DNA from 2 places in the Lysobacter sp. 2RAF19 genome. Region 2 is predicted to be linked to the other one. Evidence: predicted binding sites of a transcription regulator. Region 2 holds the regulator's gene; the other holds the start of a gene.
What was found. Region 2 encodes HrcA, which represses chaperone genes, less so after heat shock. Its sites were predicted from a motif close to TTNGCACTCNNNNNNNNNGAGTGCNAA; they were not measured.
Positions count from the first base shown of each region.

Region 1: groES (co-chaperone GroES) is a predicted target of HrcA. The motif match lies at 1,389-1,415, and genes of this name have one in related genera.

Region 1 covers NZ_JBFRGO010000004.1:214,521-217,929, forward strand. Annotated here, with positions in the region: gene AB4059_RS15055 (protein-disulfide reductase DsbD) at 1-8, opposite strand, end outside; gene cutA (divalent-cation tolerance protein CutA) at 22-348, opposite strand; gene AB4059_RS15065 (helix-turn-helix transcriptional regulator) at 413-841, opposite strand; gene groES (co-chaperone GroES) at 1,464-1,751, shown strand; gene groL (chaperonin GroEL) at 1,808-3,409, shown strand, end outside.
Region 2 covers NZ_JBFRGO010000001.1:439,541-442,949, forward strand. Annotated here, with positions in the region: gene dnaK (molecular chaperone DnaK) at 1-971, opposite strand, end outside; gene grpE (nucleotide exchange factor GrpE) at 1,076-1,579, opposite strand; gene hrcA (heat-inducible transcriptional repressor HrcA) at 1,666-2,721, opposite strand; gene recN (DNA repair protein RecN) at 2,803-3,409, shown strand, end outside.

The sequences.
Region 1 (3,409 bases), on a different contig from region 2:
ATCGTCATGGGCAAGAAGTCGTCAGGCGGGGACGGAAGGGTCGGTTTCGCGCGCGATCCATTGCAGGTACGCGGGCAGGCCGCCGGCTTCGACCGCCAGCACTTCCGGGAGTTCGTAAGGGTGCAGGGCAACGATGCGCTCCTGCAGCGCGGGCATGCGCACGCGCGTGGTCTTGGCCAAGAGCAGCACTTCGGCGGCGTGTTCGACCTTGCCCTGCCAGCGATACGTGGATTGCATGCCCGGCAGGAGATTCACGCACGCGGCCAGGCGCTCTTCGACCAACGCATCGGCGATGCGTTGCGCGGAATCGAGGTCGGGGCAGGCGGTGAGGCAGAGCAGGGCGTTCACGACGGGCGCCGAAACGGGGGCGCCATAGCGTACTCGCGTCCCGCGGCCGGGCTAAGTGCCGGCTTCAGTCCAGGCTGTCGTAATACGCGTCGCTGGTCATCAGCGATTTCGCACGCGGGCGACCCGTGCGCTGGCTGGCGAGTTCTTCCATCAGCTCCACCAGCGCCAGGCGCGCGCGCACCGGCGCCTCGCGGAAGGCCACGAGCAGGCGTTGTTCGAGCGAGTCGTCGACGAGCAGGGCATCGACCGCCGCCACCGAATCGAGCACCGTTTCGCGCGAAGGCGCCATCTGGCCGCGGCCCGTGGCCAGCCATTCGAACTGCACGCCGGTCACCATCGCGATTTCGCGCAAGTGCTTGACGCTCGGATTCTTGCCTTGCGGTGCTTCCCAGTGACTCACGGCGCTACGTTGCACACCCACCGCCTGCGCGAGTTGGGTTTGCGACATGGCGGCGTGGCGGCGCGCTAGCCGGATGCGTTGCTGGGAAGTCATGGTGGGTTACGTAGAAAAATCCGTGCCAAGTGAAGGCATGTCGGCACGTTACACACGGCAACTGCCGGTATGAAGCGACAATGTTACCGCTGCTCACCCCGTGAATGATAATGGCAGCAACCTGTCTACTTTTGGTAGCGGGCGTGAGCCGGGCGCTGGAACACAGCCTGTAAATATCGGTTTTAGCTACCAACAAGCACCGTTTCACGGCCGCCACCGCCCTTCACAACGGGGACGAAGTCCGCAATTCTCCGCTCCGTCGAAAGGAACTTTTCGATAAGGCAACGGACTGGGGGTGGAGGACGGCGAGGGATCGCCCGCCACGGACTCGGCAACTCCCGACCCCAGGGCGCGCACGGCCACGTGCGCGCCCTTTTTTCCGGCGCCCCGGCGCCCCGGCTCCGCGGAACCCCTCCCTCGCCCTTCCCCCCTGCGCCAAGCGGGGGAGGGGTTCCTTCATTCGAATGCGCAGCCGCCCTTGAAAGCCCGGGGCCGCACCCCGATTAGAGTCGCCGACCCGCTCTGCGGGCTTCATTTGCGCGAATTCTTGGCACTCGTTTCCGGCGACTGCTAGAATTTGCGGCCTTTCACCAACCGCATCAAGCACTTGCGAGGGTTGTCAATGAACATCAAGCCGCTGTACGACCGCGTGGTCATCAAGCGCATGGAAGAAGAAAAGCTGTCGGCCGGCGGGATCGTGATCCCGGATTCGGCCACCGAAAAGCCGATCAAGGGCGAAGTCGTCGCCGTCGGCGAAGGCAAGGTCCTGGACAACGGTTCGGTGCGCAGCCCGAAGGTCAAGGCTGGCGACAAGGTGCTCTTCGGCAAGTACAGCGGCACCGAAGTGAAGCTCGATGGCACCGAATACCTCGTGGTGAAGGAAGACGACATCCTCGCCGTCCTCGGCTGAGTCTCGCCCTTCGCATTCAAACGTACACAAGCAACTTTCTACTGAGGTAATCCGCAATGGCTGCCAAGGAAATTCGTTTCGGTGAGGACGCGCGCGCCAAGATGGTGCGCGGCGTCAACGTGCTCGCCAATGCCGTCAAGGCCACCCTGGGCCCGAAGGGCCGCAACGTCGTGCTCGAGAAGAGCTTCGGCGCCCCCACGATCACCAAGGACGGCGTGTCCGTCGCCAAGGAGATCGAGCTGGCCGACAAGTTCGAGAACATGGGCGCGCAGATGGTGAAGGAAGTCGCGTCCAAGACCTCCGACAACGCCGGCGACGGCACCACCACCGCCACCGTGCTCGCGCAGGCGCTGATCCGTGAAGGCATGAAGGCGGTCGCCGCCGGCATGAACCCGATGGACCTCAAGCGCGGCATCGACAAGGCCGTGACCGCGGCCGTCGCCGAGCTGAAGAACATCAGCAAGCCGACCGCCGACGACAAGGCGATCGCGCAGGTCGGCACGATCTCGGCCAACTCCGACGAGTCGATCGGCAACATCATCGCCGAGGCGATGAAGAAGGTCGGCAAGGAAGGCGTCATCACGGTCGAAGAAGGTTCGGGCCTGGAAAACGAGCTCGACGTCGTCGAAGGCATGCAGTTCGACCGCGGCTACCTCTCGCCGTACTTCATCAACAACCAGCAGTCGATGTCGGCCGAGCTGGATGATCCCTTCATCCTGCTGCACGACAAGAAGATCTCCAACGTGCGCGACCTGCTGCCCGTCCTTGAAGGCGTGGCGAAGGCCGGCAAGCCGCTGCTCATCGTCGCCGAGGAAGTCGAAGGCGAAGCGCTGGCCACGCTGGTGGTCAACACCATCCGCGGCATCGTGAAGGTCTGCGCCGTCAAGGCCCCGGGCTTCGGCGACCGTCGCAAGGCGATGTTGGAAGACATGGCCGTCCTCACCGGCGGCACCGTGATCTCCGAGGAAGTCGGCCTCTCGCTCGAGAAGGCGACGATCAAGGATCTGGGCCGCGCCAAGAAGATCCAGGTCACCAAGGAAAACTCGACGATCATCGACGGCGCCGGCGACGGTTCGGCCATCGAAGCGCGCATCAAGCAGATCAAGGCGCAGATCGAAGAGACCTCGTCGGACTACGACCGCGAGAAGCTGCAGGAGCGCGTCGCCAAGCTTGCCGGCGGCGTTGCGGTGATCAAGGTCGGTGCCTCGACCGAGATCGAGATGAAGGAAAAGAAGGCGCGCGTCGAAGACGCCCTGCACGCCACGCGTGCGGCGGTGGAAGAAGGCGTGGTCCCGGGCGGCGGCGTTGCGCTGATCCGTGCGCTGGCTTCGGTGGGCAAGATCACCGGCGCCAACGAAGACCAGAACCACGGCGTCCAGATCGCGCTGCGCGCGATGGAAGCGCCGCTGCGCGAAATCGTCACCAACGCCGGCGAAGAGCCGTCGGTCGTGCTGAACAAGGTCAAGGAAGGCTCGGGTAACTTCGGTTACAACGCGCAGACCGGCGAGTTCGGCGACATGGTCGCGATGGGCATCCTGGACCCGACCAAGGTCACCCGCACCGCGCTGCAGAACGCAGCGTCCATCGCCGGCCTGATGATCACCACCGAAGCGATGGTGGCCGAGCAGCCGAAGAAGGACGAACCGGCCATGCCGGGC
Region 2 (3,409 bases):
GCGATGCGGCACGGTTCGATCGTCTTCTTGACCAGGTCGTCGACCAGCGCTTCGAGCTTGGCGCGCGTGAGCTTGATGTTCAGGTGCTTGGGACCGGAGGCATCGGCGGTGACGTAAGGCAGGTTCACTTCGGTCTGCTGCGCGGAGGACAACTCGATCTTCGCGCGCTCGGCGGCGTCCTTCAGGCGCTGAAGCGCGAGCGGATCCTTGCGCAGGTCGATGCCCTGGTCCTTGAGGAATTCCTCGACGAGGTAATCGATGACGCGCTTGTCGAAGTCTTCGCCGCCCAGGAACGTATCGCCGTTGGTCGAGAGCACTTCGACCTGCATCTCGCCGTCGACCGACGCGATCTCGATGATCGAGACGTCGAACGTACCGCCGCCCAGGTCGTACACGGCCACCTTGCGGTCGCCGCCCTTCTTGTCCATGCCGTAGGCCAGCGCGGCCGCGGTCGGCTCGTTGATGATGCGCTTGACCTCCAGGCCCGCGATGCGGCCGGCGTCCTTGGTCGCCTGGCGCTGGCTGTCGTTGAAGTAGGCCGGCACCGTGATGACCGCTTCGGTCACCGTCTCGCCGAGATAGGCCTCGGCGGTCTTCTTCATCTTCTCCAGCACGCGCGCGGACACTTCCTGCGGCGAGAGCTTCTTGCCGTCGGCGGTGGCGACCCACGCATCGCCGTTGTCGTGCTCGGTGATCGCGTAGGACACCAGGCCGATGTCCTTCTGGACTTCGGCATCCTTGAACTTGCGGCCGATCAGGCGCTTGACCGCGAAGAAGGTGTTCTTGGGGTTGGTGACCGCCTGGCGCTTGGCCGAGGCGCCGACCAGGACTTCGCCGTCCTTGGTGTAGGCCACGGTGGATGGCGTGGTGCGATCGCCCTCGCTGTTCTCGATGACGCGCGCCTTGCCGCCTTCCATGATCGCCACGCACGAGTTCGTCGTGCCCAGGTCGATGCCGATGATCTTGCCCATGTTGTCTCCCTCCGAAACTATGAATTTTTGTCGGCGCGGTGCGCCGGAATGACTGAGAAGTAAGGTTCCACGCGGCCGCTTCAAGAGGCCGCGGGATGAATCGTTCAGTCGTGCTTCGCCACGACCACCAGTGCCGGGCGCAACAGGCGCTCGTTCAGCACGTAGCCCTTCTGGAAGACCTGCACGACGCTGCCGGGGGGCAGCGCGCCCGCCTCGACCATGCTCATCGCCTGGTGGCGATCCGGGTCGAAGCTTTCCCCCGGATGCGGGGCCACTTCGAGCAGGCCGTTGGACTCGGCGATGCGGTGCAACTGGCGGAGCGTGAGCTCCATGCCTTCGCGCAGCGGGTCGGCCCGTTCGGCCGCCGCCAGGCCCGCTTCCATGCTGTCGAACAGCGGCAGCAGTTCGGAAAGCAGGCGTTCGTTGGCGAACTTGCGCGCCATCTCCACGTCGCGGGCGAGGCGCTTGCGCTGGTTGTCGAGGTCGGCGCGCTCGCGCAGTTGCTCGGCGCGCAGTTGTTCGATTTCGCCTCGGAGGGCTTCGATCTGGTCGTGCGATGCGTCTTCGCCGTCGAGGGCGGCGTCGGCATCCTGGGGTTCCTGGATCATGCGAATCGGTCCGTTCGGCGGCGTCCTCGCCACCCGTGGTCTCAGCGATGCGGCCGGACCGACCGGCTTTCAAGCCCCGGGGGCGACTATCCGCCCGAGTTCGACTCCAGCGCCTTGCCCAGCACCCCCGCGGCCGCCTGGACCACCGGGATCACGCGGTCGTAGGCCATGCGCGTAGGCCCGATCACGCCCAGCACGCCCAGGACGCGGCCCCCGGCGGCATAGGGCGCGGTGACCAGCGAGACCGACTCCAGCGGCGCGACCCCGCTCTCCTCGCCGATGAACACGCGCACGCCCGGCGCGCGCGCGGTGCGTTCGAGCAACTGCAGGATCTCGCGCTTGCGGGAGAAGGCCTCGAACAGATCGCGCAGGCGGTCCAGGTCCGACAGGTCCTGCACGCCCATCAGGCGCGTCTGGCCGGCGAGCACCACGTCGTCGCCCAGGTCCGGCGCGAGCGCCTGTTCGGCCAGCTCGACCGTGTGCGCCATCAGGGTTTCCATTTCCATGCGCGCCGCGCGCAATTCATGCACGAGCGTTGCGCGGATGTCCTGCAGCGGGCGGCCGGCGAAATGCTGGTTCAGGTAATTGGCGACGCGTTCGAGTTCGCTGGCGTCCCATGTCCGTCGCGTGTGCAGGATGCGGTTCTGCACGTCGTTGTCGGCGAACACCACGATGGCGAGCACGCGATTGGCGTCGAGCGCGACGAAGTCGATGTGGCGGAAGGCGAACTGCTCGCGCCGCGGCACGCCGACCACGCCGACGAAATGCGTCATCGCCGACAACAGTTCCGATGCGCTGCCCAGCAGCGCCTGCGTCCCCGACCCCACCGGCAACTCCTGTCGCAGGCGCACCAGCTCCCCTTCGGGCAGCGGCTTGACCTGCACCAGCGAGTCGACGAACACGCGGTAACCCTGCGTGGTCGGGATGCGGCCGGCGGAGGTGTGCGGCGAGGTCAGCAGGCCGCCTTCTTCCAGGTCGGCGAGGATGTTGCGGATCGTGGCCGGGCTGATGTCCAGGCCCGCGTGGCGCGCCAGGGTTTGCGAACCGACCGGCTCGCCGTCGCGGATGTAGCGCGCGATCAGGGTGCGCAGCAACTGGCGTGCGCGCGGATCGAGGTCGACATCGGAGGGACGGGAGGCCATGCGGTCGGTATAAGCCCGCCGCGCAGGCCGCGCAACCGGCAATCTCTTCGGGCGAGACGAAAGACCGTTTACGCTAACGCCATGCTCACGCACCTCGCCATCCAGGACTTCGCGGTCGTCCGCGCCGCCGAACTCGATTTCGGCCCAGGCCTCACCGTGATTTCCGGCGAAACCGGCGCCGGCAAATCCCTGCTCGTCGACGCGCTCGGTTTCCTCTCCGGCGCACGCGCCGACGCCGGCGTGGTCCGGCACGGGGCGCAGCGCGCCGAATTGATCGCTGTTTTCTCACTCGACGATGCCCCCGACGCCGCCGCGTGGTTGCGCGAACAGGAACTCGACGACGACGGACAGGCCTGCCAACTGCGTCGCACCTTGCGCGCCGATGGCGGCTCGAAGGCGTGGATCAACGGGCGCCCGGCGACGATCGCGCAATTGGGCGAACTGGCGGGCTTGCTCGTCGAAATCCACGGGCAACACGAACACCAGGCGCTGATGTCGCGCGGCAGCCAGCTCGCGCTGCTCGACGCCTTCGGGCGCAACGAGGGCAAGCTGTCCGCTGTCCAGGCCGCGGCGCGCAAGTGGACCGCCCTGGTGCGCGAACGCGACGCCCTGTCGCAGCGCGGGGATCCGGGCGATCGCATCAACTTCCTCGAACACCAGCTCGCCGAATTGCGTCGCGACGCGATCG